2 regions of the Streptomyces sp. NPDC096040 genome follow, and region 2 is predicted to be linked to the other one. Evidence: riboswitches for the same ligand, from Rfam matches in the RefSeq annotation. Region 2 holds a riboswitch; the other holds the start of a gene.
What was found. A riboswitch is a leader RNA that binds a small molecule or an ion and turns the genes downstream of it on or off. The one in region 2 is predicted to bind glycine.
Positions count from the first base shown of each region.

Region 1: linked by a shared signal. The riboswitch ahead of gcvT (glycine cleavage system aminomethyltransferase GcvT) and the one ahead of gcvP (aminomethyl-transferring glycine dehydrogenase) in region 2 are both predicted to bind glycine.

Region 1 is NZ_JBEOTA010000003.1:35,632-52,120, forward strand. Features, by position in the region: gene ABTY98_RS03795 (hypothetical protein) at 61-228, opposite strand; gene ABTY98_RS03800 (PI-PLC domain-containing protein) at 231-488, opposite strand; gene ABTY98_RS03805 (DUF397 domain-containing protein) at 904-1,119, opposite strand; gene ABTY98_RS03810 (helix-turn-helix domain-containing protein) at 1,116-1,898, opposite strand; gene ABTY98_RS03815 (ATP-binding protein) at 2,189-2,635, shown strand; gene ABTY98_RS03820 (L-serine ammonia-lyase) at 2,622-3,989, opposite strand; gene glyA (serine hydroxymethyltransferase) at 4,046-5,308, opposite strand; gene gcvH (glycine cleavage system protein GcvH) at 5,369-5,746, opposite strand; gene gcvT (glycine cleavage system aminomethyltransferase GcvT) at 5,890-7,017, opposite strand; glycine riboswitch at 7,065-7,174, opposite strand; glycine riboswitch at 7,175-7,272, opposite strand; gene ABTY98_RS03840 (AAA family ATPase) at 7,429-8,118, shown strand; gene ABTY98_RS03845 (enhanced serine sensitivity protein SseB) at 8,275-9,066, shown strand; gene ABTY98_RS03850 (enhanced serine sensitivity protein SseB C-terminal domain-containing protein) at 9,242-9,997, shown strand; gene ABTY98_RS03855 (hypothetical protein) at 10,048-10,611, opposite strand; gene ABTY98_RS03860 (ABC transporter permease) at 11,183-12,187, shown strand; gene ABTY98_RS03865 (ABC transporter substrate-binding protein) at 12,259-14,055, shown strand; gene ABTY98_RS03870 (ABC transporter permease) at 14,166-15,164, shown strand; gene ABTY98_RS03875 (ABC transporter ATP-binding protein) at 15,161-16,258, shown strand; gene ABTY98_RS03880 (ABC transporter ATP-binding protein) at 16,273-16,489, shown strand, end outside.
Region 2 is NZ_JBEOTA010000068.1:1,040-15,234, forward strand. Features, by position in the region: gene ABTY98_RS41325 (sugar phosphate nucleotidyltransferase) at 1-2,389, shown strand, start outside; gene ABTY98_RS41330 (DUF881 domain-containing protein) at 2,497-3,408, shown strand; gene ABTY98_RS41335 (small basic family protein) at 3,405-3,737, shown strand; gene ABTY98_RS41340 (DUF881 domain-containing protein) at 3,743-4,579, shown strand; gene ABTY98_RS41345 (zinc-ribbon and FHA domain-containing protein) at 4,770-5,600, shown strand; gene ftsR (transcriptional regulator FtsR) at 5,642-6,379, shown strand; gene ABTY98_RS41355 (bifunctional nuclease family protein) at 6,471-6,944, shown strand; gene ABTY98_RS41360 (MerR family transcriptional regulator) at 7,214-7,858, shown strand; partial or broken gene ABTY98_RS41365 (DNA polymerase IV) at 7,959-9,510, shown strand; gene ABTY98_RS41370 (PRC-barrel domain-containing protein) at 9,423-9,803, opposite strand; glycine riboswitch at 9,918-10,012, shown strand; gene gcvP (aminomethyl-transferring glycine dehydrogenase) at 10,187-13,072, shown strand; gene ABTY98_RS41380 (ABC transporter ATP-binding protein) at 13,139-14,195, opposite strand, start outside.

The DNA of each region.
Region 1 (16,489 bases), on a different contig from region 2:
CAACTGCGTATTCCGTATTCCCAGGTTCGGCACGGGCGATCCGCGTGGGCGCGTGAATTGTCAGTTCCGGGCGGCCACCTCGCCGAGCACGGCCGCCGGCTTCGTCGACCAGTCCGAGGTGATGATGCCGGCGTGGTCGGCCGCGAGCAGTGCGAGGCGCGCCGCGACCTCGGCATCCGTCGGGCTGGTCGAGGAGATCGCCGGTGAGACGTTGTAGGCGTCCGTCATGATCAGGAGTAGTGGTTCGTGGAGTAGAACGACGTGTCGTAGCCGTTGTTGACGTAGGTCGCGGCGTCGCCGTCGAAGAACACGAACCAGGGCCGGATACCGGCGTCGTACCGGCTGGTGCTCGGGTCCCCGTTCGCCGCGCCCAGCACCGCCGGGAAGGCCTGGGCCGCGGAGATCTGCCCGGCGGCGTACAGACCCCGCAGGTGGTCGCCGTACTCCTCGTCCGTCCAGTAGTGGTCGAACGGGTTGGCCTGCTCCACCGTGCCCGGGATCAGCTCGAAGACGAACTTGCCCTTGAGCGCGTCCCGGGTGGGCCAGGCGTCGGCCTTGCGGCCGCGTCGAGTGTGGAGTACGACGAACCGAGCAGGTCGGCGGGCTTGTACACGCTGCTCTGCCGAGTTTCTGGGAGACGAGCGTGTCGAACTCGTCCGGCCCGAGGCCCACGTTGTTGTTGAACCCGACCTTCATCTCGACCTTGACGACGACGGGCGCGTGGTCCGGTGCAGTTGCTCCCGGGCAACTCGCTGGGCTGTCGGCGTATTCGCAGTTGTTGTCGTTGCCGAAGGGGTTGCTGTGGCTGACTCGCCACCGCTTGCTGATGCTGTCCGCGTATACGTCCAGCTCCAGAGGCTCGCTACGGAAGGAGCCAGCAGGGCTCTCGCGATCGTACGAGTGTCAGACGCCCCGCCCCGAAGAGGTCAACCCGACGAACCCCACCCACGCCTCACGTGACACCGTGACGACAGGCCCGGCGACGGCCTTGGAGTCCCGGACGTGCACAACTGCCGTAGCAGCCGCGACCTCCACACACTGACCGCCCTCGGCGCCGCTGTAGCTGCTCTTGAACCAGGCGAGGCCGGATGCCACGGTCGAGGACTCAGCGTTGTTCATAGCGATCTCAGCAACCCTTCGATGAAGCCCAACGAGTCTCGCGAGGTGAGAGCCTGTGATCGGATAATCCCATAGCGCGCGGCGGCGATAGTCGTCTGTGCAGGCTCGGTCTGAAGGGCGCTGGTTCCCTGTGCTTCCGCGTACACGAACCTCTTGCCGTCCTGCCGAGAGACGACCGTGAACGGTCCGTCCACACCGGCGTGTTCCTCGCAGTCGAGCGGGATCACCTGGATCGCGACGTTACGCTTCTGGCCGATCAGGAGGAGTTGCTCCAACTGGCCGCGCAGGACGTCCTTTCCGCCGAAGCGACGCCGCAGGACTGACTCGTCCAAGAGGAAGCCCAGCAGGGGCACAGGCCGCCGATCGAAGATGTCCTGTCGGTCCAGTCGCAAAGTCACCCGCTGCTCGATGGTTTCCGGGTCCAGAGGTGGACGCCGCATGCTGAGCAACGCCCTCATGTACTCCTCGGTCTGGAGCAGGCCGTTGACGACAAGCGTGTCGTACATGAGCAGTTCGATGGCCTCCTTCTCCAGCGCCGCCATCCCCTGAAAGAAGACGGGATACTGCGCCCGCTCCACCTGCTCCTTCCACAGGCACAGCAACCCGTCCGCCCGTAACACCTCATCCGCCCGGTCGATCGTCCGAGACGACGGGATCCTCCGCCCCTGCTCGAACGACGCGACCGTCGCCGCCGAGTACCCGATCAGCTTGCCGAACTCCGCGCGGTCCAGCCGCTCCCGCAGCCGTAGCGTCTTCAACGTCTGCCCGAACGCGGTCATCACCCGAGGTCCACCATCGCCTCGCCCCCGCCGGGTGCCTCCGCAGCCTCCGCCACCACCCCAGCCACCGTATCGTCCGTCACCGACCACCGCCCTCCCCGGCCCAACGCCTCCGCGGGGACCGCCGTAACGCCGCGAGCCTCGTACCCGTGCCGACACCGCACGTACAGCAACCCGCGTCGGTGCGTCACCACTGGTCACGCTACGCCACCAACGAGACCGTTATCCGCATGACGAGCAAGCCCGACAGCCCCACCGCCCCCAGGTAACCCACCACTCCCACCGCGCACTTGACCACCGCACCGGACCACCCCGCCGCCCACACCTTCGAGATGCGTTTCACCTCCACCCCGCGCGGAGCCCGCCTCGCCCGCCGTCTGACCGCCGTCCGGCTCGACGCCTGGGGTATCCCGTACGACACGGAACCCCATGACGACATCGTGCTGATCGTCGCCGAACTGACCGCCAACGCCGTACGGCACGGTCATGTCCCCGGCCGGGACTTCCACCTCCGTGTGCACGCCCCGGCCGATGCACGCCTCGTACGTGTCGAGGTCACCGACACCCGCGCCGAACGCCTCCCGCCCCGCCCCGTCGGCCTCTATACCGCCGACATGACGGAAACCAGCCGCGGGCTGCTGATCGTGGCGGGCCTCGCTGCTCGCTGGGACTGGCACCCGCGTCCTGGCGGGCCGGGCACAACGGTGTGGGCGGACTATTCCCTCAGCACTCGATGATGTTCACCGCGAGCCCGCCCCGGGCCGTCTCCTTGTACTTGACGCTCATGTCGGCGCCCGTGTCCTTCATGGTCTTGATGACCTTGTCCAGGGACACCTTGTGGGAGCCGTCGCCGCGCATGGCCATGCGGGCCGCGGTGACCGCCTTGACCGCGGCCATGCCGTTGCGTTCGATGCAGGGGATCTGGACCAGGCCGCCGACCGGGTCGCAGGTGAGGCCGAGGTTGTGCTCCATGCCGATCTCGGCCGCGTTCTCCACCTGCTCCGGGGAACCGCCCAGTACCTCGGCCAGCGCGCCCGCCGCCATCGAGCAGGCGGAGCCGACCTCGCCCTGGCAGCCGACCTCGGCGCCGGAGATGGAGGCGTTCTCCTTGAAGAGCATGCCGATCGCGCCGGCGGCGAGGAGGAAGCGGACCACTCCGTCCTCGTCGGCGCCGGGGACGAAGTTGATGTAGTAGTGCAGGACCGCGGGGATGATGCCAGCGGCGCCGTTCGTGGGGGCGGTGACCACCCGGCCGCCCGCCGCGTTCTCCTCGTTCACGGCCATCGCGTAGAGCGTGATCCACTCCATCGCGTGCGCCAACGGGTCGCCCTCGGCGCGCAGTTGGCGCGCGGTGATGGCGGCCCGGCGGCGTACCCGCAGACCGCCCGGCAGGATGCCCTCCCGTGACATCCCGCGCGAGACGCACGCCTGCATCACCCGCCAGATGTCCAGCAGACCCTCGCGGATCTCCTCCTCGGTGCGCCAGGCCCGCTCGTTCTCCAGCATCAGCGCGGAGATCGACAGACCCGTCTCCTTCGCCAGGCGCAGCAGCTCGTCGCCCGTGCGGAAGGGGTACTTCAGGACCGTGTCGTCCAGCTTGATGCGGTCCGCGCCGACCGCCTCCTCGTCGACGACGAACCCGCCGCCGACCGAGTAGTACGTCTTGGACAGCAGCTCCGCCCCGGACGCGTCGTACGCCCAGAGGGTCATGCCGTTCGCGTGGTACGGGAGCGTTTTGCGGCGGTGCAGTTTGAGGTCGGTGTCGTAGGAGAAGGCGATCTCGTGCTCGCCGAGGAGCGACAGGCGTCCGGTCGTCCTGATCGTCTCGACCCGGTCGTCCGCGGTCTCCACGTCGACCGTGCGCGGCGAGGCGCCCTCCAGGCCGAGCAGTACCGCCTTCGGGGTGCCGTGGCCGTGGCCGGTCGCACCGAGGGAGCCGTACAGCTCGGAGCGTATCGACGCGACGGAGTCCAGCAGCCCCTCGTTGCGCAGGCGTCGTGCGAACAGGCCGGCCGCGCGCATCGGCCCGACGGTGTGGGAGCTCGACGGGCCGATGCCGATCGAGAACAGGTCGAAGACCGAGATGGCCACGGGAACTCCTCCTAGGAGGGTGGGGGCACACGCCATCGGGTGCCCCCACCGGGGAACTACTTGTTCAGACCGGGGTACAGCGGGTGCTTGTCGGTCAGGGCGCTGACCCGGGCCTTCAGCGCGCCCGCGTCGTACGACGGTTTCAGCGTCTCGGCGATCACGTCCGCGACCTCGGTGAAGTCCTCGGCCGTGAAGCCACGCGTGGCCAGCGCCGGGGTGCCGATCCGCAGACCCGAGGTGACCATCGGCGGCCGCGGGTCGTTCGGGACGGCGTTGCGGTTGACCGTGATGCCGACCTCGTGGAGGCGGTCCTCGGCCTGCTGCCCGTCCAGTTCGGACTCGCGCAGGTCGACGAGGATCAGGTGGACGTCCGTACCTCCGGACAGGACGTTCACACCGGCCTCGCGGGCGTCGGGCGCGGTCAGCCGCTCGGCGAGGATGCGCGCACCCTCCACCGTACGACGCTGGCGCTCCTTGAAGTCCGCCGAGGCGGCGACCTTGAAGGAGACCGCCTTCGCCGCGATCACATGCTCCAGGGGACCGCCCTGGAAGCCCGGGAAGACGGACGAGTTCAGCTTCTTCGCGAAGGCCTGGCGGGCCAGGATGATGCCGCCGCGGGGGCCGCCGAGCGTCTTGTGGGTGGTGGAGGTGACCACGTCGGCGTACGGCACGGGGTTCGCGTGCAGACCGGCGGCCACCAGGCCGGCGAAGTGGGCCATGTCGACCCACAGGTACGCCCCGACCTCGTCGGCGATCCGCCGGAACTCCGCGAAGTCCAGCTCGCGCGGGTACGCCGACCAGCCGGCGATGATCACCTTCGGCCGGTGCTCCTTGGCGAGCCGCTCCACCTCGGCCATGTCGACGAGACCGGAGTCGTCGACGTGGTAGGCCACGACGTCGAACTGCTTGCCGGAGAAGTTCAGGCGCATGCCGTGGGTGAGGTGGCCACCGTGGGCGAGGTCCAGACCCAGGATGGTGTCCCCGGGCTGGGCCAGCGCGAACAGGGCCGCCTGGTTGGCGGAGGCACCGGAGTGCGGCTGCACGTTGGCGTACTCGGCGCCGAACAGCTCCTTCACCCGGTCGATGGCGATCTGCTCGGTGACGTCGACGTGCTCGCAGCCGCCGTAGTAGCGGCGGCCCGGGTAACCCTCGGCGTACTTGTTGGTGAGTACCGAGCCCTGCGCCTCCATGACCGCGACCGGAGCGAAGTTCTCCGAGGCGATCATCTCCAGGGTGGACTGCTGGCGCTCCAGCTCGGCGTCGACCGCGGCCGCGACCTCCGGGTCGAGCTCGTGCAGGGGCGTGTTCAGAACGGACATCAGTTTCTACGACTCCTCAGCCGGTGTTTCTACGACTCCTCCGCCGGTGCGCTACGGCGCTCAGCCGGCGGTGAAGGCGGTGTACTCGTCGGCGGAGAGCAGGTCGGCCGGCTCGTCCGCGACGCGCACCTTGAACAGCCAGCCGCCCTCGAACGGGGCCGAGTTCACCAGGGACGGGTCGTCCACGACGTCCTCGTTGACCTCGGTGATCTCACCGGTGACCGGCGAGTACAGGTCGGAGACCGACTTGGTCGACTCCAGCTCGCCGCAGGACTCGCCCGCGGTCACCGTGTCGCCGACGGCCGGGAGCTGGACGAAGACGACGTCACCGAGCGCGTTGGCCGCGTGCTCCGTGATGCCGACCGTCGCCACGCCGTCCGCGGCGGCCGACAGCCACTCGTGCTCCTTGCTGTAACGCAGCTGCTGGGGGTTGCTCATGGCCTGAATTCTCCTGTACGCGGGGGAGTGCTGGGGAAAGAGGACTGCTGGAAAGGGACGTGAGCAGCGGAAATGTGCGCAGGGTCACGCGGGCGCCGCGCTCGGTGTCCGATTCTCGTCTAATTCTGAGTCTGACTCTGTGTCTACTTCTGGCGCTTGTAGAACGGCAGCGCCACGACCTCGTACGGTTCGTGGCTGCCCCGGATGTCCACGGCCACGCCCGCCGTGCCCGGCGCCGAGTGCGCCGCGTCGACGTACGCCATGGCGATGGGCCTGCCCAGGGTGGGGGAGGGGGCACCGGAGGTGACCTCGCCGATCACCTCGCCGCCGGCGACCACCGGGTACCCGGCGCGCGGCACCCGGCGGCCCTCGGCGATCAGGCCGACCAGCACCCGCGGCGGCCGGGCGGCGGCACGGTCGGCGGCCTCCCGGAGCGCCTCGCGCCCCACGAAGTCGCCCTCCTTCTCGAACTTCACCACCCGGCCGAGCCCGGCGTCGAAGGGGGTCAGCGAGGTGGTCAGCTCATGCCCGTAGAGCGGCATGCCGGCCTCCAGGCGCAGGGTGTCCCGGCAGGACAGCCCGCAGGGCACCAGGCCGACACCCTCACCCGCCTCGGTGAGTGCCTGCCACAGCCGCACCGCGTGTTCCGGCTTCACGAACAGCTCGAAGCCGTCCTCGCCGGTGTAGCCGGTGCGTGCGATCAGCGCCGGGACCCCGGCGACGGTGCCGGGCAGCCCCGCGTAGTACTTCAGGCCGTCCAGATCGGCGTCGGTCAGCGACTTCAGGATGCCCGGCGACTCGGGCCCCTGGACGGCGATCAGCGCGTACGCGTCCCGGTCGTCCCGCACCTCGGCGTCGAACCCGGCGGCACGCTCCGTCAGCGCGGCGAGGACCACCTGGGCGTTGGAGGCGTTGGCCACGACCATGTACTCGGTGTCGGCCAGCCGGTAGACGATCAGGTCGTCGAGGATGCCGCCGTCGGCCCGGCAGATCATGGTGTAGCGGGCGCGCCCGACGCCGACGGAGGCGATGTTGCCGACCAGCGCGTGGTTCAGCAGGGCGGCGGCCTGGGGGCCGGTCACGGTGATCTCGCCCATGTGGGAGAGGTCGAAGAGCCCGGCCCTGGTCCGCACGGCGACATGCTCGTCGCGCTCGGAGCCGTAGCGCAGGGGCATGTCCCAGCCGGCGAAGTCGGTCATGGTCGCGCCGAGCGCGCGATGCACGGCATCGAGCGCGGTACGGCGGAGTCCAGCGGAATCGGAACTGCTCATCGGTCGGTCGTCTCCCAAGGGTCCCAGGGCATGACAGGCGAGGTCTGTCCTCCCCATCTGTCATCGGAACCTGAGAGGTTCGCCCTGACCACACGAGTGGTCACGGCTTGCACCTTGGGTGGGGCCACTGACACAGCGGCCCGCTTTTCAGATGTGCCTCGCCCGCGCGGTAACGGGGCCTGAGAGATTCAAGGGAGGGACTTGCTCCTTCGGCGCCCCAGCGAAGACTGCTGGGGACTCTCCCGCGCGGATTCAAGCGGCCGGTATGCAGTTGGCGGGCACATCATTGCATGCCGGGCGGAGCTTTGTAACAGGGCTGTGGCGCGGAGCGGACGGAACCGCGAGACACCGTGCATTACCTTCTCTTTACGTTAAGTGGGGAGAACCTTTCCTGAACCCCCAGGGAGGACGATCACGGTGACAAGCACCACGGCATACGCGACGACGGGCATCACCCTGCCGGGACAGCCGACGGCCCCGGCCCGCGAGCGGTGTGACAAGCGCCCCGCACCGGTCGTCCGCGATCTGCGCGACCGAGCCGGACACAGCCCGCACGGCCTGCTCTTCGGCCCCCGTGACCTGGTCGTGGTCACCGGGCTGCCCGGCAGCGGCAAGTCCACCCTGATGCACCGCACCGTCCAGGGCATCCGGATCGACTCCCAGGACACCCGCGACCGCTGGGACGCCCGCCTGGCCCGCTTCCTGCCGTACACCCTCTACCGCCCGCTGGTCCGCCTCGCCCACTACGCCGGACTGCGCCGCGCGCTGCGCACCGGCGAGGGCGTGGTCGTGCACGACTGCGGCACCCAGGCCTGGGTGCGTGACTGGCTGGCCCGCGAGGCCCGCCGCCGCGACGGCACCCTGCACCTGCTGCTCCTGGACGTCACGCCGGGCACGGCACTGGACGGCCAGCGCGAGCGCGGCCGGGGCGTCTCCCGGTACGCCTTCCTGCGCCACCGCCACGCCGCCGCCCGCCTGGTGCGCGCGGTGGAGAAGGGCGGCCCGCCCCAGGGCGTCGGCTCGGCGGTGCTCCTGGACCGGGACGCGGCTGACGTGCTGTGCCGGATCGCCTTCGGGAAGGCGGAGAAGCTCGCGGGGTGAGGCTTTCCGGCAAGCGGAGCGCTCACGAGGTGAGGCTCTCCGGCAAGCGGAGCGCTCACGGGGTGAGGCTTTGTCCCCGCAGGGTGAGGCATTGTCACAGCCACCCGCTAGCCTTTTCAGCCTCAGCAGCAGTGGTTTCCAGCAGGCGGTAGGCAGATGGACTTCCCGGCGGACATTCCCGCGGACTTCCCGGCACAGGCACACCCCCACCCGCACGGCGGTTGGCCCGGCAACGAGCTGGAGGAGGTCCTGTCGGCCTCCCTCGGCGTCCCCGCGGCGGCGGGCCGGCTCATCGAGGTACTGAGCCGGAGCTTCCTGTGGGTCCCGCTGCCGGAGGGCGGCGGCCCGCACAGCGGCTCGCTGGACCTGCCCACCACGGAGATCCAGGGCCAGGTGTACGTCCCGGTCTTCAGCTCCGAGGAGCAGTTCCGACTGGTGGTCGGCTCCCATCTGTCGTTCACGATCGCCCCCGCCGTCGAGTTCGCCCGCGGTCTGCCCCCGCAGGTCGGCATCGCCGTGAACCCCGGGGGAGTGGTGGGCGTCCCGCTGCCGCCGGAGGCGGTCGCCGAGCTGTGCCGGTCCGGCCGTACCGAACTGGACGGCGCCGCCTCGGGCGGCCGGGTCCGCCTCTTCGAGCCGGACTGGCAGGACGACCCGATGGACTTCCTGGCCGCGGCGTCGGCGGAGTTCGCGGCGACCGGCGTGGTCGCCACGGCCCGCCGCTGCCTGGCCGTGGTCGAGACGGCAGACCCGGTGATGTTCGTGGGCGTAGAACTCTCCCAGTGGGAGGGGGACATAAGGGCGCTGCCCCTGGAGGCGCTGGGCAAGGCCCTCGGCAGGGTCCCGGTGAAGTGGCCGGTGAACCTGGTCCTGCTGGACGTGGCGGAGGATCCGGTGGGCCACTGGATGCGGGACAACGTCCGCCCCTTCTATCAATACGGTCACTGAAAGCGCCCCGTAAGGGGCGCGAGGAACTGCGCGACCAGCCACAACGAAACCCGCACTCGCGCACGACCAATCGGCCCCCACCCCCTGGGCGCTTAAGCTGTCACCACACGCGGGGCAACTCTTCGAAGGGGCGGTACGACAGGTGAGCGCGAGCCTCAGCGGCAGCGTCGAGCACATGCTGCGCCAGGTCACGCCCGGGCGCTACGACGCCTACGAGGCACTCCTCCGCGCCCTCGCCACGCCCTCCTCCGGCCAGATCTGGATGCTGCTCTGGCACGGCCAGGCCGGCTCCCCCGACGCCCAGTACGGGAACATGGAGGTCGACGGTCACGGCTACGCCCCCTGCGTGACCTCGGCCCAGGAACTGTCGGCGAGCGGCTGGAACCGCTCGTACGAAGTGGTCGATGGTGTCGACGTGGCCCGCACCCTCTATCCCGACCACTTCGGTCTCTGGCTCAACCCGCACGCCCCGGGCGGCGGCGTCGGCATCCCCTGGCTGGACCTGCGCCGCATCGCGACAGGCCTGGACCGCCAGCCGGCCGGGCCGCTCCGCCTGGCGGAACCCGCGATCGAGGTCCCGCAGTTCTACGCGCTGCTGTCGCAGAACGCCCACCGTACCCCTGCGGTCCGCTCCCTGCGGCGGGCCTGGGTGCAGCCGGCGCTCGGGGCGCCCTATCTCGCGATCGGGCTCGACGTGTACGACACGTCGCCGTCGGCCGTGGACTCGGTGCGGGCGATGATGCAGCAGTCGATCGGGGCGGTGCCGGACGGGCTGCCGGTGTCGACGGTCGCCATGACCGACGAGTACGACCCGGTGGTGATGTGGATGAGAGCGGCCGCACGGCCGTTCTACGACCGCGAGGCGCATGCGGCGCTGCCACCGGCGCCGGTCGCGGGGTACGGGTATCCGCCGACGCCCGGCGGCTACTGACAGCACTGTGCCCGCCTCTCGTCCGAGAGGCGGGCACAGTTGTCACCGGGTCACGGCTTGGTCGTGCACTGCGTCTTTCCGACGCACGTGGAGTAGAAGATCTTCGCGGTGACGGCGCGGAATACGCCGTAGTCCTTGTCGACGACGGTCTTGCAGTTCGCGCCGTAGTGCGCCTTCTCTATGTGGAACTTCTGGAATTCCACCTTCGGAGTTATGTAGCCGTAGCGCTTTCCGGGAACGCTGAGGTTGTGTTCCACGGAGATTCCCGTGGTGTTCGACTTGGATACCGTGTAGTTGGTATTTCCGTTGATTTCGGCCACGGCGACCTTGACGCTCAGGCCGCCACCGCTTGTCCAGCCGGACGTACGCGACTTGGTGATGCTGAGGGTGTACTTGAGCGTCGAGGTCTGCGAGCTCGAGTTGTAGGCGCCCACGGTGCCACCCGATGACTGGTAGTACCGGGGGCCCACCGAATCGACGTCCCAGAAATGCCCGGTGCCGCAGTTGTCCGGGTGCACTTCGGCGGCGGAGGCGGCCGTCGGTACCGCGAAGCTCGCACCGGCCAGAAGTGCGGCAGTGGCCACAGCGCGGCCGACCATTCCAATAGCGGTCATTTCCTTGTCCCCGTTTCCCGTTGGAGTGGCGGTTGTTTCGCCGACGGGGCATGAAGTTAGCGCTGTGGTGTGTGTGCTTCAAGCGAGAAATACGGAACCTGCTATTCAATCCTCAAGGGATCCTCAATTACTTAGTGAAACCATGGCGTTGCGCGCGCTAGGCACCCTAATTGTCCATTCTGCGAGAGGGGGTAAAATCCCCATAATCGGGCAAGTCGGGCGGCTGGCTGAATGCCGTGTGGCCTGCATCACTGTGGTGTGATCGCGGCATGGGCGGGCGATCGGCATCGGTGACTCTATGTGCGTAGATAGCGAGACTTTGTCGTATTTCGTAATGTGTTAATGAGTTATGTCCATGTCCGGCATGTGTTACCCGTCGTTCGGATAACGAAACTCCCAGCTCTCATCACGGTTACGCATCCATTCACCGTCAACTCTGGCAACCGGTCGCCACAGCGTTGAAGACTCGCGCTCCAAGGGGTGTTCACCCCTGCCCAGGAGAGAGTGATCATGCCGCTACCAGCGGCAAGTGCAACCCGGCTACAGCCGGTTGAGAGGGGTCCCTGCTCAGATGACGGCACCATTGCACGAGCCGACCGCGGAAGCGGCCCCGAGCGCGGCCGAAGAGGCGGCTGTCGCCGCTGGTGAGAAGGCCGTGCAGGGGCGCTCCCTGGGCCGGATCGCCTGGGAGCGTCTCAAGCGCGACAAACTCGCCCTCGCGGGCGGCATCGTCGTCCTCCTCCTCGTCGTGGTCGCCCTCCTCGCGCCAGTGATCACCCACCTGGTCGGCCAGGACCCGGATGCTTACAACGAGAGCCTCATCGACCCTCTGTTCGGCACCCCCAAGGGGTCGTTCGGCGGCGTCAGCGGCGACCACCTGCTGGGTGTTGAGCCCGTCAACGGCCGCGACATCTTCGCGCGGATCCTCTACGGCGCCCGCGTCTCGCTCCTGGTGGGCTTCCTGTCCGCCGTCGTCGCGGTCGTCCTGGGCACCGTGCTGGGCATCCTGGCGGGCTTCTTCGGCGGCTGGGTGGACTCGCTCATCAGTCGTGTGATGGACGGCCTGCTGGCCTTCCCGCAGCTGCTGTTCACGATCGCCCTGGTCTCCGTCATGCCGAACGAGATGCTGGGCCTGTCCGGGTCCAACGTGCGCGTCTTCGTGATGATCCTGGTCATCGGCTTCTTCGGCTGGCCCTACATCGGACGCGTGGTGCGCGGCCAGACGCTCTCCATGCGTGAGCGTGAGTACGTCGAGGCCGCGCGGTCGCTGGGCGCCGGACGGTTCTACATCCTGTTCAAGGAGCTGCTGCCCAACCTGGTCGCGCCCATCATCGTGTACACGACGATGATGATCCCGACCAACATCCTCACTGAGGCGGCGCTGAGCTTCCTGGGCGTGGGCGTCAAGCCGCCCACGTCGTCCTGGGGACAGATGCTCTCGAGCGCGATCGACTACTACGAGTCGGACCCCATGTACATGGTGGTTCCGGGTGTGGCGATCTTCATCACCGTCCTCGCCTTCAACCTTTTCGGAGACGGCGTGCGGGACGCGCTGGATCCGAAGGCGTCCCGCTGAAAAAGCCGTACCCAAAAGCGTCCCGTGGCACCAACACGGGGTCTCTCATCAAATCCGGAGGATCCGAGATCGTGACTACCCAACGCACCTCAGGGCGGCGTAAGAAGGCGTTTGCCGCCGCTGCTGCGGTCGCCGCACTGCTGACCACGGCGGCGTGCGGCGGCAGCAGCGACGACAACAGCGGTTCGAAGAACGGCGCCGCCGGCTTCGACGCCGCGAACAACAAGGTCGCCCAGGCTTCCCTGGCCAAGAAGGGTGGCACGCTGCGGTTCGGCGGTGCCCAGGACGCCGACTCGTGGGACACCACGCGTGGCTACTACGGCTTCATGTGGAACTTCGCGCGTTACTACAGCCGCCAGCTGGTCACGGGCAAGACGGAGCCGGGCAAGGCCGGCGCCCAGCTCACCCCGGACCTCGCCACCGGTCTCGCGAAGGTTTCGGACGGCGGCAAGACGTACACGTACACCCTGCGTGACGGCGTCACGTGGGAGGACGGCAAGCCGATCACGTCCAAGGACGTCAAGTACGGTATCGAGCGCGTCTGGGCGCAGGACGTGCTCTCCGGCGGTCCGACCTACCTGAAGGACTTCCTGGACCCGAAGGGCGAGTACAAGGGCCCCTACAAGGACACGTCCAAGGACAAGCTGGGTCTGAAGTCGATCTCCACCCCGGACGACAAGACGATCGTCTTCCACCTGCCGAAGGCCAACTCGGACTTCCAGGACGTGCTGGCCCTGGTCTCGGCCTCCCCGGTCCGCCAGGACATGGACACCAAGTCCAAGTACGGCCTGAAGCCGTTCTCCTCCGGCCCGTACAAGTTCGAGTCCTACAGCCCCGGCAAGAGCCTGACGCTGGTGCGCAACACCGAGTGGAAGCAGTCCTCGGACCCGGTCCGCAAGGCGTACCCGGACAAGATCACCGTCGAGTTCTTCTCGGACGCCAACCAGCTGGACCAGCGCCTGCTCAACGGTGACCTGGACCTGGACATCAACCAGACCGGCATGTCCCCGCAGGGCCGCACCACCGCTCTGAAGGAGCACAAGGCCAACCTGGACAACCCGGTCTCGGGTTACATCCGGTACGCGGTCTTCCCGCAGAGCGTGAAGCCGTTCGACAACATCGAGTGCCGCAAGGCCGTCATCCTGGGCGCCGACCACGTGTCGCTGCAGACCGCCCGCGGTGGCCCGATCGCCGGTGGCGACATCGGCACCAACATGCTTCCGCCGTCCGTCCCGGGCTCCGAGGGCCAGAAGTACGACCCGTACGGCATCTCCGGCGCCAACAAGAACGGCAACGTCGCGGAGGCCAAGAAGGCTCTGAAGGCCTGCGGCAAGCCGAACGGCTTCTCCACCACCATCGCCGTCCGTAACAACAAGCCGGTCGAGGTGGCCACCGCCCAGTCGCTCCAGGCGTCGCTGAAGAAGATCGGCATCAACGCCCAGATCGACCAGTACGACGGTTCGCAGACCGCCGGCATCATCGGCAGCCCCTCGAACGTGCAGAAGAAGGGCTACGGCATCATCATCATGGGCTGGGGCCCGGACTTCCCGACCGTCCAGGGCTTCGGTCTGCCGCTGTGGGACAGCAAGTACATCCTGCAGAGCGGCAACAACAACTACGCCCTGATCAAGGACAAGACGATCGACGGTCTCTTCGACCAGTACGTCACCACCCTTGACGAGGCGGGCAAGGCCAAGGTCTCCACGGAGATCAACCACAAGGTCATGGAGGGCGCGTACTACCTGCCCTTCACCTTCGAGAAGTTCATCAACTGGCGGTCGGACAACCTGGCGAACGTCTACACGACGGACAACTACAGCGGTACGTACGACTTCGTCAACCTCGGCCTGAAGAACCCGAAGAAGTAAACCGGCACACCCGCCGTACGGCACGAAAGGCAGGTGAAGGCCGGCGCGGCGTGGTCGTGGGCCATCGGAAGACCTCCGGTGGTCCGCGGCCCCGCGGCGGGCCGTAAGCTGTGCTCGCTTACCTCATCAGGCGGCTGTTCGCCGCCGCAGTGATGCTCGTGGTCATCGTGATGGTGGTCTTCGGCATCTTCTTCCTCGTCCCCAAGTGGGCAGGCGTCGACATCGCCGCGAGCTTCGTGGGCAAGCAGGCCGACCCGGCTGCCGTCGAGGCCGTACGGGAGAAGCTGGGCCTGAGCGACCCGATCTACATCCAGGTCTGGGAGTTCTTCAAGGGCATCTTCGTCGGCCGGACCTACTCCGGCGGCGGCGACGTGACGCACTGCGCCGCGCCCTGCTTCGGCTACTCCTTCCGCAGCGAGCAGGCGGTCTGGCCGGTGCTCACCGACCGCTTCCCGGTGACCCTGGGACTGGCGCTCGGTGCCGCGGTGCTGTGGCTGGTCATCGGTGTCGCGGCGGGTGTGCTCTCCGCGCTCAAGCGGGGCACCATCTGGGACCGCGGTGCGATGGTCGTCGCGCTGGCGGGTGTCTCCCTCCCCATCTACTTCACCGGTCTGCTCAGCCTGGCGATCTTCGCCTTCGGGCTGAAATGGATCGACGCGCAGTACGTGCCACTCAGCCAGAGCGTCGGCGGCTGGTTCGGCGGCATGATCCTTCCTTGGATCACTCTCGCCTTCCTGTACGCGGCGATGTACGCCCGGATCACCCGCGCCACCATGCTGGAGATCCTCGGCGAGGACTACATACGCACGGCCCGCGCGAAGGGTCTCACGGAGCCCGTCGTCATCGGCAAGCACGCGATGCGCTCCACGATGACCCCCATCCTGACCATGCTCGGCATGGACCTCGGCGCCCTCATCGGCGGCGCCATCCTTACGGAGTCGACGTTCAACCTGCCCGGCCTCGGCCGCGCGGTGCTCGACGCCATCCGTAACCAGGACCTGCCCATCATCCTGGGCGTCACGCTGATCACTTCTCTCGCCGTGCTGATCGCCAACCTCGTGGTGGACATCCTGTACGCCGTGATCGACCCCCGAGTGAGGCTCACATGACCGACCTGAGCAAGAGCGGAGCCGCCCTGGGTGAGCCCACCTCCGGCTCCGCCGCCCCGACCTCCTTCCTGGAGGTGCGCGACCTCAAGGTGCACTTCCCGACCGACGACGGCCTGGTCAAGTCCGTCGACGGACTCAGCTTCACGCTGGAGAAGGGCAAGACCCTCGGCATCGTGGGCGAGTCCGGCTCCGGCAAGTCGGTGACCTCGCTCGGCATCATGGGCCTGCACACCGCCGGCCAGTACGGCAAGCGCAAGGCGCAGATCTCCGGCGAGATCTGGCTGGACGGCACCGAGCTGCTCTCCGCCGACCCCGACCACGTGCGCAAGCTGCGCGGTCGCGAGATGGCGATGATCTTCCAGGACCCGCTGTCCGCGCTGCACCCGTACTACACGATCGGCCAGCAGATCGTGGAGGCGTACCGGATCCACCACGACGTCGACAAGAAGACCGCGAAGAGGCGCGCGGTCGAGATGCTCGACCGGGTGGGCATCCCGCAGCCCGACAAGCGCGTCGACAACTATCCGCACGAGTTCTCCGGCGGTATGCGCCAGCGCGCGATGATCGCGATGTCGCTGGTCAACAACCCCGAGCTGCTCATCGCGGACGAGCCGACGACGGCCCTGGACGTGACCGTCCAGGCGCAGATCCTCGACCTGATCCGGGACCTGCAGACGGAGTTCGGCTCCGCGGTCATCATCATCACCCACGACCTGGGCGTCGTCGCCGAGCTCGCCGACGACATCCTGGTGATGTACGGCGGCCGCTGTATCGAGCGCGGACCGGCCGACAAGGTCTTCTACGAGCCCCGCCACCCCTACACCTGGGGCCTGCTCGGCTCGATGCCGCGTCTCGACCGCGAGCAGCAGGAGCGCCTGATCCCGGTCAAGGGTTCCCCGCCCTCCCTGATCAACATCCCGTCCGGCTGCGCCTTCAACCCGCGCTGCCCGTACGCCGACGTCCCCAAGGACAACGTCACCCGCACGGTCCGCCCCGAGCTGACGGATGTCGGCAGCCAGCACTGGGCCGCCTGCCACATGACGCAGGAGCAGCGGGAGCGGATCTGGACCGAAGAGATTGCGCCGAAGCTGTGAGCGAGGACAAAGCGGTGACCATCCCTGCGCAGGGCGAAGGTGCCACCCTCACCAAGGACGCCGCCCCTGGCGAGACCCTGCTGAAGGTGACCGGGCTCCAGAAACACTTCCCGATCAAAAAGGGTCTGCTCCAGCGGCAGGTCGGCGCCGTACACGCGGTCGACGGCCTCGACTTCGAGGTCAAGGCCGGTGAGACACTGGGCGTCGTGGGCGAGTCGGGCTGCGGCAAGT
Region 2 (14,195 bases):
TGTGCTACGGCTGCTCAAAAGGCATGGGCTCACCGAGACCGTCGTCACCGTGCAGTTCCTGGCATCGCTCGTCAAGAACTACTTCGGGGACGGCGAAGAGCTCGGTATGGAGCTCACCTATGCCAACGAGGAGAAGCCACTCGGTACCGCCGGAAGCGTCAAGAACGCCGAAGAGGCGTTGAAGGACGATGCCTTCCTCGTCATCTCCGGCGACGCGCTGACCGACTTCGACCTCACCGAACTGATCAACTTCCACAAGGCAAAGGGTGCACTCGTCACGGTCTGCCTGACCCGTGTGCCCAATCCGCTGGAATTCGGCATCACCATCGTCGACGAAGAGGGGAAGGTCGAGCGGTTCCTTGAGAAGCCGACCTGGGGGCAGGTCTTCTCCGACACGGTGAACACGGGCATCTACGTCATGGAGCCCGAGGTATTCGACTACGTCGAGGCCGACGTTCCCGTCGACTGGTCCGGCGATGTCTTCCCGCAATTGATGAAGGAAGGCAAGCCGATCTACGGCTATGTCGCAGAGGGCTACTGGGAGGACGTCGGCACCCACGAGTCGTATGTGAAGGCGCAGGCCGACGTCCTGGAGGGCAAGGTCGACGTCGACATCGACGGCTTCGAGATATCGCCCGGCGTATGGGTGGCCGAGGGCGCCGAGGTGCACGCCGATGCCGTGCTGCGTGGACCGCTGTACATCGGCGACTACGCCAAGGTCGAGGCCGGCACCGAAATCCGCGAACACACCGTCGTGGGCTCCAACGTCGTCGTCAAGAGCGGTGCCTTCCTGCACCGGGCCGTTGTGCACGACAACGTCTACGTCGGGCAGCACAGTAATCTGCGCGGCTGTGTCGTCGGGAAGAACACGGACATCATGCGGGCCGCCCGGATCGAGGACGGCGCGGTCATCGGTGACGAGTGCCTGATCGGCGAAGAATCGATCGTCCAGGGCAACGTCCGGGTCTATCCGTTCAAGACCATCGAGGCCGGCGCGTTCGTCAACACCTCCGTGATCTGGGAGTCCCGCGGGCAGGCGCATCTCTTCGGCGCCCGTGGTGTCTCCGGAATCCTGAACGTGGAGATCACACCGGAACTGGCCGTACGGCTCGCCGGCGCGTATGCGACCACCCTGAAGAAGGGCTCCACGGTCACCACGGCCCGTGACCACTCCCGTGGTGCCCGTGCGCTCAAGCGGGCGGTCATCTCCGCTCTCCAGGCCAGTGCCATCGATGTGCGTGACCTGGAGAACGTGCCCCTGCCGGTGGCGCGGCAGCAGACCGGGCGGGGCAGTGCCGGCGGCATCATGATCCGGACCTCGCCCGGGGTGCCGGACTCCGTCGACATCATGTTCTTCGACGGGCAGGGTGCGGACCTCTCGCAGGCCAGCCAGCGGAAGCTGGACCGGATCTTCGCGCGGCAGGAGTACCGGCGTGCGTTCCCGGGTGAGATCGGCGACCTGTACTTCCCGGCCAGTGTCTTCGACTCGTACACGGGTTCGCTGCTGCGGAACGTCGACACGACCGGGATAGCCGAGGCCGGCCTGAAGGTCGTGGTGGACGCCTCCAACGGCAGCGCCGGGCTCGTTCTGCCCAGCCTGCTCGGGAAGCTCGGCGTGGACTCGCTGACCGTCAACCCCGGTCTCAACGAGGCCAGGCCGACGGAGACGGCGGATCAGCGGCGGGCGGGGCTGGTGCGTCTCGGCGAGATCGTGGCGTCCTCCGGGGCCGCGTTCGGCGTGCGGTTCGACCCGGTGGGTGAGCGGCTGTCCCTGGTGGACGAGAAGGGCCGCATCATCGAGGACGACCGGGCGCTGCTGGTGATGCTCGATCTGGTCGCCGCCGAGCGACGCAGCGGCCGTGTGGCGCTTCCGGTCACCACGACCCGGATCGCCGAGCAGGTGGCCGCCTACCACGGCACCCAGGTCGAGTGGACGACCACCTCGCCCGACGACCTCACGCGCGTGGGGCGCGAGGAAGGCACCATCTTCGGTGGTGACGGCAAGGGCGGATTCATCGTCCCCGAGTTCAGCAGCGTGTACGACGGTACGGCCGCCTTCGTACGCCTGATCGGCCTGGTGGCGCGGACCCAGCTCACGCTCAGCCAGATCGACGCCCGGATCCCGCGGGCGCATGTCCTCAAGCGGGACCTGGCGACCCCGTGGGCTGTCAAGGGCCTGGTCATGCGACGTGTCGTCGAGGCGGCCGGTGATCGTTTCGTGGACACGACCGACGGTGTGCGGGTCGTGGAGACCGACGGGCGCTGGGTGATGGTGTTGCCCGACCCGGCCGAGGCGGTCACCCATCTGTGGGCCGAAGGGCCCGACGACGCCTCCGCACAGGCGTTGTTGGACGAATGGGCGGCGATCGTGGACAGCGCCGGACGGTAGATCCGCCGCACGCGCGCGTGCCGGACAAGTGTCCCCCGAGGGGGCCAGTCCGGCACGCCGGTGGGGCCATTCGGAGGTACCGGTCGCAACGTGCGACGATGTGCGGCATGCCGCAGCAACCCCCCGTTCGGAGCAGCGCCACCCGGCCGCACCGCCCGGACGCCTCCATGTCGTTGATCACCAACGTCATGGATCACAGCCTCGACGACGGGTACGCCGAGGCAGCGGCCCGTAAGCGGGCCCAGGGCGAGGGCGGCGGCATGCCGAAGACCCTCCGGGCCAGGCTGGGCCTCGCCGGCGGCCTGGTGCTCGCGGCCCTCGTGGTGACCGTGGGAGCGGCCCAGGCGCGCGTGACGGCCCCTGTCGTGGCCAAGGAGCGCCAGGAACTCATCGACCGTATCGACCGTGAGACGGCGGCCGCCGACAAGCTGGAGACCAATGTCGACAAACTGCGTGACGACGTCAGCGCCCGCCAGCGCGCGGCGCTGAAGGAGAGCGGCGGCAGCGGGCAGGCCGACCTGGTGGGCATCCTGTCGGGAGCCACGGCGGTGCACGGTCCCGGCGTGAAGCTGGTCGTGAACGACGCCAAGGAGGCCTCCTCGGGCGGCGACGGCAGCAACCCGCGGGAGACCTCCGGGTTCTCCGACACCGGCCGGGTGCGTGACCACGACATGCAGCGCGTCGTGAACGGGCTGTGGGCCTCGGGTGCGGAGGCGATCTCCATCAACGGGCAGCGGCTGACGGCCCTGTCCGCGATCAGGGCCGCGGGAGACGCGATACTGGTCGACAACAGGCCGCTGGTACCGCCGTACACGGTGCTGGCGGTGGGGGACGGGGAGAGGCTCGGCTCCAGGTTCCAGGACAGCCCGGACGGGCTGTATCTGCATGCCCTGGAGGAGAACTTCGACATCCGGGCGACGATCTCCACGGAGAGTGACGTCCGGCTGCCCGCCGCACCCAGCGTGATCGTACGTACGGCTGAGCCGTACACCGAGAAGACTGAGAAGGGCACATCGTGATCGCCGTACTTGGCCTCGTCGTGGGCATCGTGGCCGGACTGTTGGTCCGTCCTGAGGTTCCGGCGGTCGTCGAGCCGTATCTGCCGATCGCCGTCGTCGCGGCGCTCGACGCCGTCTTCGGCGGGCTGCGGGCCATGCTCGACGGGATCTTCGACGACAAGGTCTTCGTGGTGTCGTTCCTGTCCAACGTGGTGGTGGCCGCGCTGATCGTGTTCCTGGGCGACAAGTTGGGCGTGGGCTCGCAGCTGTCCACGGGTGTCGTCGTGGTCCTCGGTATCCGTATCTTCTCCAACGCCGCGGCGATCCGACGGCATGTCTTCCGGGCGTGAGCGGCATGAGCGAGCACGAGAAACGGCCGGAGCACCGGCTCCGCAAGGAATTGCCCGCCGAGATGCCGGCCGCGGCGACGGAGACCGGGTCCGCCGCCGAGCCGAAGCCGGACGCCGGGCCGACCGGAAGGCAGCGGCTGGTCCAGGGGCTGTGGCCGCCGCGGGTCAGCCGGGCCCAACTGATCGTCGCCGTGCTGCTGTTCGGGCTCGGATTCGGCCTCGCCGTGCAGGTGGCGTCGAACAGCGACAGTGACAGCGCGTTGCGCGGGGCCCGCCAGGAGGATCTTGTTCGCATCCTCGATGAACTGGACGACCGTACTCAGCGTCTTGAGGACGAGAAGACAGGACTCGAAAAACAGCGCCAGGAGTTGCAGAGCAGCTCCGACCAGGCGGCGGAGGCACGCAAGCAGACGGTCGAGAAGGAGAGGCAACTCGGCATTCTGGCGGGCACCGTGGCGGCGCAGGGTCCTGGCATCACGATGACGGTCGACGACCCGAAGGGGACGGTACAGGCGGACATGCTGCTCGACGCGATCCAGGAGTTGCGCGCGGCCGGCGCGGAGGCGATCCAGGTCAACGGGGTGCGGGTGGTCGCCGGCACCTATCTCACCGACTCCGGGAAGAGCGTGAGCGTCGACGGGAACAAGATCACCCAACCCTACGTTTTCAAGGTGATCGGCAAGCCGCAGGACCTCGAACCGGCCCTCAACATCCCCGGAGGTGTGGTGCAGACCCTCGAGAAGGAGCAGGCGACTGTGACCGTCGAGCGGTCGACCAAGATCGTCGTGGATGCCTTGCGGCCGGCGAAGCAGCCTGACTACGCTCGGTCGTCCTCACAGTGAACCGGCGGTGCATGCGGGACGTCCGGCGGGGGCATGAGGATGCGGGGGGTCGGCGCACCGGGGAGCCGGTGCGTGGTGGAAACTGTTTGGTGGATACGGACGTTGTGAGGTTGTCCGGGTCGGCCGGTCTATTCAGTCAGGGTTCGTCCTGCCCCACGGGCGGGTCTGTTTCGGTCAAGGGGAATCGCCCGTGAAGTTGTTTTCGAAGTTGTTCGGCAAGAGCGCGCGAGAGGGCAGCGACAACGCGACCGCTCGCCATCGCGCACAGCCTGACGCGGACGGTCAGCGCCCGCTGTTCCGGGACCAGGTGGCTGGTCCGGGGGGTGACATTTCGGGAGGTCAGGGCGCGCGGTCAGTTGACCCGTCGCAGTCCGGCGGCATAGGTTTCGGGCAACCGTCAACCTCAGGTGCGGGTGGAGGGTTTACCTCCGACCCGTACGCGTCAAACGCCCCGGCGGGGCAGCCGCGGCAGGAGGATCCGTCCATGTCGGCCCTGGTTTGTACGAGGTGCGGTAACCGCAACGCGGAGAACGCCCGCTTCTGTTCCAACTGCGGTGCTCCGCTGCGCGCGGGCGCCGTCCCCGAGCGTGCGTCGGAGACGACGTCCACGATCTCGATCTCCGGTCTCGAGGCCTACGACGCCGAGGTCACCGGCCAGACCCAGGCGCCGGCGCTCTCGCCCGAGGCACAGGCGGCCGTCGACGCGCTGCCGCTCGGTTCCGCGCTGCTCGTCGTGCGCCGCGGACCGAACTCGGGCAGCCGCTTCCTGCTGGACAGCGACCTGACCACGGCCGGCCGTCATCCGCAGAGCGACATCTTCCTGGACGACGTGACGGTCTCGCGCCGCCATGTGGAGTTCCGCCGCCAGCCGGACGGCTCGTTCACGGTGGCCGACGTGGGCAGCCTCAACGGCACGTACGTCAACCGGGAGCGCATCGACCAGGTCGCTCTGTCGAACGGTGACGAGGTCCAGATCGGTAAGTACCGGCTGGTCTTCTACGCGAGCCGGCAGGGCATCTGACCCCCCGGACCTCGTCCGGGGGAGCCCAGGGAAGAAGGTCCATGCTGCACAAACCGAGCGGCGGTACCGGGCACGGCACCGCCGCCACGGAAACCGGGCTGATGAGCATCGGCACGGTGCTGAACGTGCTGCGCGACGAGTTCCCCGAAGTCACCGTCTCCAAGATCCGCTTCCTGGAGTCGGAAGGGCTGATCGAGCCGCGCCGGACCCCGTCCGGGTACCGCAAGTTCAGCGCCGCGGACGTGGAGCGTCTCGGACACGTCCTGAGGATGCAGCGGGACCACTATCTGCCGCTGAAGGTCATCCGGGAGTACCTGGAGGCCATGGAGCGCGGCGAGGCCGTACAGCTGCCCGCGCTGGGGCGGCAGCGGGACGGTGAAGCGGTGCCGATGGTTCCCGAGGCGCCCTCGGTGGCGCGGATCGGGCGGGACGAGCTGCTCGCGGCCGCCGAGATCGACGAGAACTGCCTGGCGGAGTGGGAGTCGTACGGGCTGCTCGCTCCCCTGGAGGACGGCGTGTACGACGCCGAGGCGGTCACCGTGGCCGCGCTGGTGACCGAGCTGGGCCGGTTCGGGATCGAGCCGCGCCATCTGCGGGTGATGAAGGCCGCCGCCGACCGTGAGGCGGGCCTGGTGGACCAGGTGGTGGCCCCGCTCAAGCGGCACCGCAATCCGCAGACCAGGGCCCATGCGGAGGCCCGTACGAAGGAACTGGCGGCGCTCACGGTGAAGCTGCACGCCGCACTGGTGCAGACCGCGCTTGGGGTGCGGCTGCCGTGACCATCGTGACAGGACCCGGGCGGAGGCCGGATCGGGCGCGCGTTCCGGGCCCGACTACCCAAACGTCCCGGGCACGGCCTAGGGTTGCTGTGTGAACGAGCTCGATGTCGTAGGTGTCCGGGTGGAAATGCCCTCCAACCAACCGATCGTGCTCCTGCGCGAAGTGGGAGGCGACCGTTACCTCCCCATCTGGATCGGGCCGGGGGAGGCGACGGCGATCGCCTTCGCCCAGCAGGGCATGGCCCCCGCGCGACCGCTGACCCACGACCTGTTCAAGGACGTGCTGGAGGCCGTCGGTCAGGAGCTCACCGAAGTACGCATCACGGACCTCCGTGAGGGCGTCTTCTACGCGGAGCTGGTCTTCGCCAGCGGTGTCGAGGTGAGCGCCCGTCCGTCCGACGCCATAGCGCTGGCGCTGCGCACCGGAACGCCGATCTACGGGAGCGACACGGTGCTGGACGACGCGGGCATCGCGATCCCCGACGAGCAGGAGGACGAGGTGGAGAAGTTCCGCGAGTTCCTCGACCAGATCTCGCCCGAGGACTTCGGCACCAGCAGCCAGTGACAGACGGGAGCGGCCCGTCGCCCACCACAAGAGGTCGGTGACGGGCCGGTTCACGGCTGGTCACAGCCGAAACTCATGGGCAATTGCCAGCGGCCACTGAGAGCGTCCTACGCTTTACCGCCAGAGCATTCGGCTAGCCTTTCCCCGCGGTGGGGCACGGGAAACCACTCTTGGGGTGATTATCACTCGGCGTGCCGAGTGTGGCGATCGTTGACGCACCCCTGGTGACTGCCTACCGTCGAGAAGGCAGGTCAAGGACGGAGGTCGGCGTGAGAAGCAGCGGCGACGGTACGGCTGGGGGTGCCCCGGGACGCCGTCTCGGGGAGAGCGGTCCGTACTCGCTTCACGGCAGCACTGCCGGTCACGCTCCGCAGCGGCCGACGGCAGTGCCGAGCGGCGGAGGGGCGGCGTCCATGACGACCGAGGAGATCGGCTACCGGGGGCCCACGGCCTGTGCGGCGGCCGGCATCACCTACCGGCAACTCGACTACTGGGCCCGCACCGGCCTGGTCGAGCCCAGCGTGCGGCCCGCCTACGGGTCGGGCACCCAGCGCCTGTACAGCTTCCGGGACGTCGTCGTTCTGAAGATCGTCAAGCGGTTCCTGGACACCGGGGTGTCCCTTCAGAACATCCGCACCGCCGTGCAACATCTCAGAGAACGCGGTTTCTGCGACCTGGAGCGCATGACCCTCATGAGCGACGGCGCCACGGTCTACGAGTGCACCTCGCCCGACGAGGTCCACGCCCTGCTCCAGGGCGGCCAGGGCATCTTCGGGATCGCGGTCGGCGTGGTCTGGCGGGACGTGGAGAGCGCGCTCTCCCAGCTGCACGGCGAGCGTGTCGACACCGGCGAGACCCTGGTCGGGCCCAACCCCGCCGACGAGCTGGCGCGGCGTCGCAACCGGGCGGTCTGACGCCCCGGACCGCACCCCTTCAGCCCCTTGAGCCTTTTGTGGTGCCCCGGCACGGAACCATGCCGAGGCATTGTCAGTGGCGTGGTGCAGCATCGGAGATGTGAGAAACGCGCCCACGATCCTGCATCTCGACATGGATGCCTTCTACGCCTCGGTGGAACAGGCATCCAAGCCGAGCCTGCGCGGGAAGGCCGTGGTCGTGGGTGGGCTCGGACCGCGCGGGGTGGTGGCCACCGCCTCGTACGAGGCACGGGTGTTCGGGGTGCACTCCGCGATGCCGATGGCACAGGCGCGCAGGCTGGCGCCGAACGCCGCGTATCTCGTGCCGCGCTTCGGGTTGTACCGGTCGATCAGCGAGCAGGTGATGGCGCTGCTGCACGAGCTGTCGCCGCTGGTGGAGCCGCTGAGCCTGGACGAGGCGTTCGTCGACCTGGAGGCGGGTGAGGTGGCCTGGGACGCGGTGTCGGCGCGGCTGGTGGGGGAGAAGCTGCGCGCGGACATACGGGCGGCCACGGGGCTCTCCGGGTCGGTCGGGCTCGCCGCCTCCAAGATGCTCGCGAAGATCGCCTCCGAGCAGGCCAAGCCGGACGGGCTGGTGCTGATCGAGCCGGGCACGGAGCGGGCGATGCTCGGGCCGATGTCGGTGCGGACCCTGCCGGGCGTGGGGCCGGCGACGGGGGACCATCTGCGGCGGGCCGGGATCACCACGGTCGACGAGATCGCCGAGGCGGGGGAGGACGAGCTGGTACGGCTGCTGGGCAAGGCCCATGGGCATGCGCTGCACGCGATGGCACTGGCGCACGACGAACGGCCGGTGGTCGCCGAGCGGGAGGCCAAGTCGGTATCCGTCGAGGACACGTACGACGTGGACATCCATGACCGGCTGCGGGTGGGGATGGAGGTGCAGCGGCTGGCCGACCGGTGTGTGCGCAGGCTCCGGGGGGCCGGGCTGTCGGGGCGGACCATCGTGCTGAAGGTACGGCGGTACGACTTCTCGACGCTCACCCGGTCGGAGACGCTCAGGGGGCCGACCGACGATCCGGCGGTGGTGCGGGAGGCGGCCGCGCGGCTGCTGGACTCGGTGGACACGACGGGGGGTGTGCGGTTGCTGGGGGTGGGGGTGACGGGGCTGGCCGACTACACACAGGAGGATCTGTTCGCGCAGGCGGCGGGGGAGGCGGCGGAGGTCCTGGCGGAGGAGGACGCGGCCGAGCCGGTCGCCGAGCAGGAGGTGGTCGTAGAGCGGAGATGGCCTTCGGGGCACGACGTCCGGCATGCCGAGTACGGACACGGGTGGGTGCAGGGGAGTGGGCTGGGGAGGGTGACGGTTCGGTTCGAGACGCCGGGGTCGGTGGAGCCGGGGCGGGTGCGGACGTTCCGGGTGGAGGATCCTGAGCTGGAGCCGGTGGATCCGTTGCCGTTGGTGCCGGGGATTCCAGTGGACGGGGTTGGTGCGTGACCCGGGGGTGGGGTCGCGCACCGGCGCTCGCAGGATGCCGCCCGCGCCCACCCGTGCAGCCCCAGCGGCACGACTGCCCGCGGCTGGAGAGGCGCGCCCGCCGGTCTACGCGCCCGCGTCCTCGGTTCCCGCCAGTTTGCCGAAGTCGTGGTCCGGGTGGTCTGGGGGCGGGGCGGTCATGTCCAGGCCGTAGTGGTGGTAGAGCTGAAGTTCCTGCTCCGGGGACAGGTGGCGGCCCACGCCGAAGTCGGGGGCATCTTTGATCAGGGCGCGGTCGAAGGGGACCTGGAGGGTGCCCTCGACCAGCTCGCTGGGCTCCAGGGGCACGAAGGCGTCCCGGGAGAACAGGCCGGTGCGTATGGCCGCCCACTCCGGCACACCGGTCGCGTCGTCGAGGTAGACCTCGTCGATCGTGCCGATCTTCGTGCCGTTGCGGTCGAACGCCTTGCGGCCGATCAGGTTGCGCGGATCGATGTCGGTCTGCACGGGCCCTCCACTTGGTCGCAACTCATCCGTAAGCACTACGAAAGAGCACATTGAAGGAGGCGGCCACTCGAAGGCCCGTGCGTTGCCCTCGCTGGTAGGCTGGCAAGCGGCTGCTGACCCCGTGCGGGAGAGTCCTCCGGGCAGACCGGAGGCGCCGAAGGAGCAAATCCTCCCCGGAATCTCTCAGGCTCACGTACCGCACGGACGAGGTCACTCTGGAAAGCAGGGCGGGCGTCGACGGCGTCCGCTCTCACCGACGGTGAAAGCCGGATCCCCTGGGCGTCCGGCGAAGCTCTCAGGTTGAGATGACAGAGGGGGAGGCCGTCGGGGTGCCCGCGCCTGGGTACCCCTCGAAGGTCGCGTCAGACCAGGAGGCCTCCGCAATGACCGCCCAGCGTGTTCCGCTTTCCGAGCTTGAACAGGGAATCCCGTTCGAGCAGCGCCATATCGGGCCCGATCACGAGGCCCGGGCCAAGATGCTCGCCCAGGTCGGGTACGGCTCGCTCGACGAGCTGACCGCCGCCGCGGTGCCGGACGTGATCAAGAACGCCGACACCCTGGAACTGCCGGGTGCGCGCACCGAGGCCGAGGTGCTGGCCGAACTGCGGTCGCTGGCGGACCGGAACCAGGTGCTCGACTCGATGATCGGGCTCGGCTACTACGGCACCTTCACGCCGCCCGTCATCCTGCGCAACGTGATGGAGAACCCCGCCTGGTACACGGCTTACACCCCGTATCAGCCGGAGATCTCCCAGGGCCGGCTGGAAGCGCTGCTGAACTTCCAGACCATGGTCGCCGACCTCACCGGACTGCCCACCTCCGGTGCCTCGCTGCTCGACGAGGGCACGGCCGCCGCCGAGGCCATGGCTCTGTCGCTGCGCATGGGCAAGAACAAGAAGGGCGTCTTCGTCATCGACGCGGACGCGCTGCCGCAGACCGTGGCCGTGATCCGGACGCGGGCCGAACCGACGGGGGTCGAGGTCGTCGTCGCGGACCTGAGCGACGGGATTCCGGCGGACCTCGCCTCGCGTGAGATCAACGGGGTGCTCGTCCAGTACCCCGGTGCTTCCGGTGCCGTACGCGACATCAAGCCGCTCGTCGAGCAGGCGCACGGGCTGGGCGCGCTCGTCACCGTCGCCGCCGATCTGCTGGCGCTGACGCTGCTGACCTCGCCGGGTGAGCTGGGCGCCGACATCGCCGTCGGTACGACCCAGCGGTTCGGTGTGCCGATGGGCTTCGGCGGGCCGCACGCGGGCTACATGGCGGTGCGGGAGAAGTTCGCGCGCAGCCTGCCCGGGCGGCTCGTGGGCGTGTCCGTGGACGCCGACGGGCACAAGGCCTACCGGCTCGCGCTGCAGACGCGCGAACAGCACATCCGCCGTGAGAAGGCCACCAGCAACATCTGCACCGCGCAGGTGCTGCTCGCCGTGATGGCCGGCATGTACGCCGTCTACCACGGGCCCGAGGGGCTGCGGGCCATCGCCCGGCGAACCCACCGCTACGCCACGATCCTGGCCGCGGGGCTCAGGGCCGGCGGGGTCGAGGTCGTGCACGGCGCCTACTTCGACACCCTCACCGCGCGCGTGCCCGGCAAGGCCGCCGAGGTCGTCGCCGCCGCCCGGCAGAGCGGTGTCAACCTGCGGCTCGTGGACGCGGACCACGTCTCCATGGCCTGCGACGAGACCACCACGCGGGCCCAGCTGGGCGCCGTATGGACGGCGTTCGGCGTCGAGGGCGACGTCGAGACGCTGGACGTGGTCGCCGAGGACACGCTGCCCGAGGCGCTGCTGCGCGGCGACGGCTACCTGGGCCACCCCGTCTTCCACGAGCACCGTTCCGAGACCGCCATGCTGCGCTACCTGCGCTGGCTCGCCGACCGGGACTACGCGCTGGACCGGGGCATGATCCCGCTGGGCTCCTGCACCATGAAGCTCAACGCGACGACCGAGATGGAGCCGGTCACCTGGCCCGAGTTCGGCCAGCTGCACCCCTTCGCGCCCGCCGAGCAGGCGCAGGGCTATCTGACGCTCATCCGTGAGCTGGAGGAGCGGCTCGCCGAGGTCACCGGCTACGACAAGGTGTCGCTCCAGCCCAATGCCGGGTCACAGGGTGAGCTGGCCGGGCTGCTCGCCGTACGCGCCTACCACCGTGCCAACGGCGACGCGCAGCGGACCGTCTGCCTGATCCCTTCCTCCGCGCACGGCACCAACGCCGCCAGCGCCGTCATGGCCGGGATGAAGGTCGTCGTCGTGAAGACCGCCGAGGACGGCGAGATCGATGTCGAGGACCTGCGGGCGAAGATCGAGCAGCACCGCGACCAGCTCGCCGTGCTGATGATCACATACCCGTCCACGCACGGCGTGTTCGAGGAGCATGTCGCGGACATCTGCGGTCAGGTGCACGAGGCCGGCGGCCAGGTGTACGTCGACGGGGCCAACCTCAACGCCCTGGTCGGGGTCGCCAAGCCGGGGCACTTCGGCGGCGACGTCTCCCACCTCAACCTGCACAAGACCTTCTGCATCCCGCACGGCGGCGGTGGGCCGGGCGTCGGTCCGGTGGCCGTACGGGCCCACCTGGCGCCGTACCTGCCGAACCACCCGCTCCAGCCGGCCGCCGGGCCGCAGACCGGTGTCGGACCGATCTCGGCCGCGCCGTGGGGCTCCGCGGGGATCCTGCCGATCTCGTGGGCGTACGTCCGGCTCATGGGCGGCGAGGGGCTGAAGCGCGCCACGCAGGTGGCCGTGCTCAGCGCCAACTACATCGCCAAGCGGCTGGAGCCGCACTATCCCGTGCTCTACACCGGGCCCGGCGGGCTGGTCGCGCACGAGTGCATCATCGATCTGCGGCCGCTGACCAAGGCGACCGGGGTGAGCGTCGACGATGTCGCCAAGCGGCTCATCGACTACGGGTTCCACGCGCCGACGATGTCCTTCCCGGTGGCCGGGACGCTGATGATCGAGCCGACCGAGTCCGAGGACCTCGGTGAGCTGGACCGTTTCTGCGAGGCGATGATCGCCATCCGGGCGGAGATCGACAAGGTCGGGGCGGGGGAGTGGCCCGCCGACGACAACCCGCTGCGCGGTGCCCCGCACACGGCCGCCGCGCTCGGTGGGGAGTGGGAGCACGCGTACACCCGTGAAGAGGCCGTCTTCCCGGCCGGGGTGTCCGCCGCCGACAAGTACTGGCCGCCGGTGCGCCGGATCGACCAGGCCTTCGGTGACCGGAACCTGGTGTGCTCCTGCCCGCCGCTGGACGCGTACGAGGACTGATCCGCGGTACGGGTACGGCAGAGGCCCCGCTTCGGCGGGGCCTCTCGTGTGTGGTTCTGTGCGGTTCTACGCCGGGTACGCGTGGGTCTGTGCCGCCTTCACCGTCGCCCAGACCGTGGCGCCGGGGTGCAGGTCCAGTTCAGCGGCGGCGACCGTGGTGAGGTCGGCGGCGAGGGGGAGTTCGCCGGTCAGGTCGGCGCGGATCTGGTCGCCGTGGATCTCCAGGCCGACGACCTCGCAGTGCCAGAGGTTGCGGGCGCTGGCGCCGGTGGGGCGGTCCCGGAAGAGGGTGACGGCGCTCGGCGGGAACGCGACGAACACGTCACCGGCGAGGTCCTCCGTGGTGGCGACGGCGGGGCCGGTGTCCAGCCTGACCAGGTGGCCCTCGGCCCGGCCGCGGTAGAGGTTGAGGCCGACCAGGTGCGCGATGTAGTCGGTGCGCGGGTGGCGGGCGATGTCGGCGGGGGTGCCCTCCTGGACGATCCTGCCCTGCTCGATGACGATCAGGCGGTCGGCCAGCACCATGGCGTCCAGCGGGTCGTGGGTGACCAGTACCGCGACGGCGTCGAAATCGGTCAGATGACGGCGGAGTTGGGAGCGTACGTCCAGACGGGTGCGGGCGTCGAGGGCGGCGAGGGGTTCGTCCAGGAGCAGCAGGCGGGGGTGGGTGGCCAGGGCTCGGGCCAGTGCGACGCGCTGGGCCTGGCCGCCGGAGAGGCGGCGGGGCTTGGCGCCGGTGTGCTCCGCGAGACCCATGCGGTCCAGCCACGCGGCTGCCTGGGCGCGGGCCTCGGCCTTTGTCGCGCCTTGGCAGCGGGGGCCGAAGGCGACGTTGTCGAGGGCCGTGAGGTGAGGGAAGAGGAGGTAGTCCTGGAAGACGACGCCCACCGGGCGGGATTCGGGGGGCGTACGGTCCAACTCCGTGCCGTCCAGGTGGAGGTGGCCGGCGGTGAGGGGGGTGAGGCCGGCGAGGGCGCGGAGGGCGGTCGTTTTGCCGGCGCCGTTGGGGCCGAGGAGGGCGACGACCTCGCCGGGGGCGGCGGTGAGGGTGATGTCGAGGTGGAAGGCGGGGCGGGTGACGACGAGGTGGGCATCGAGGCCGTCGGTGGTCCGCGGGTGGGTG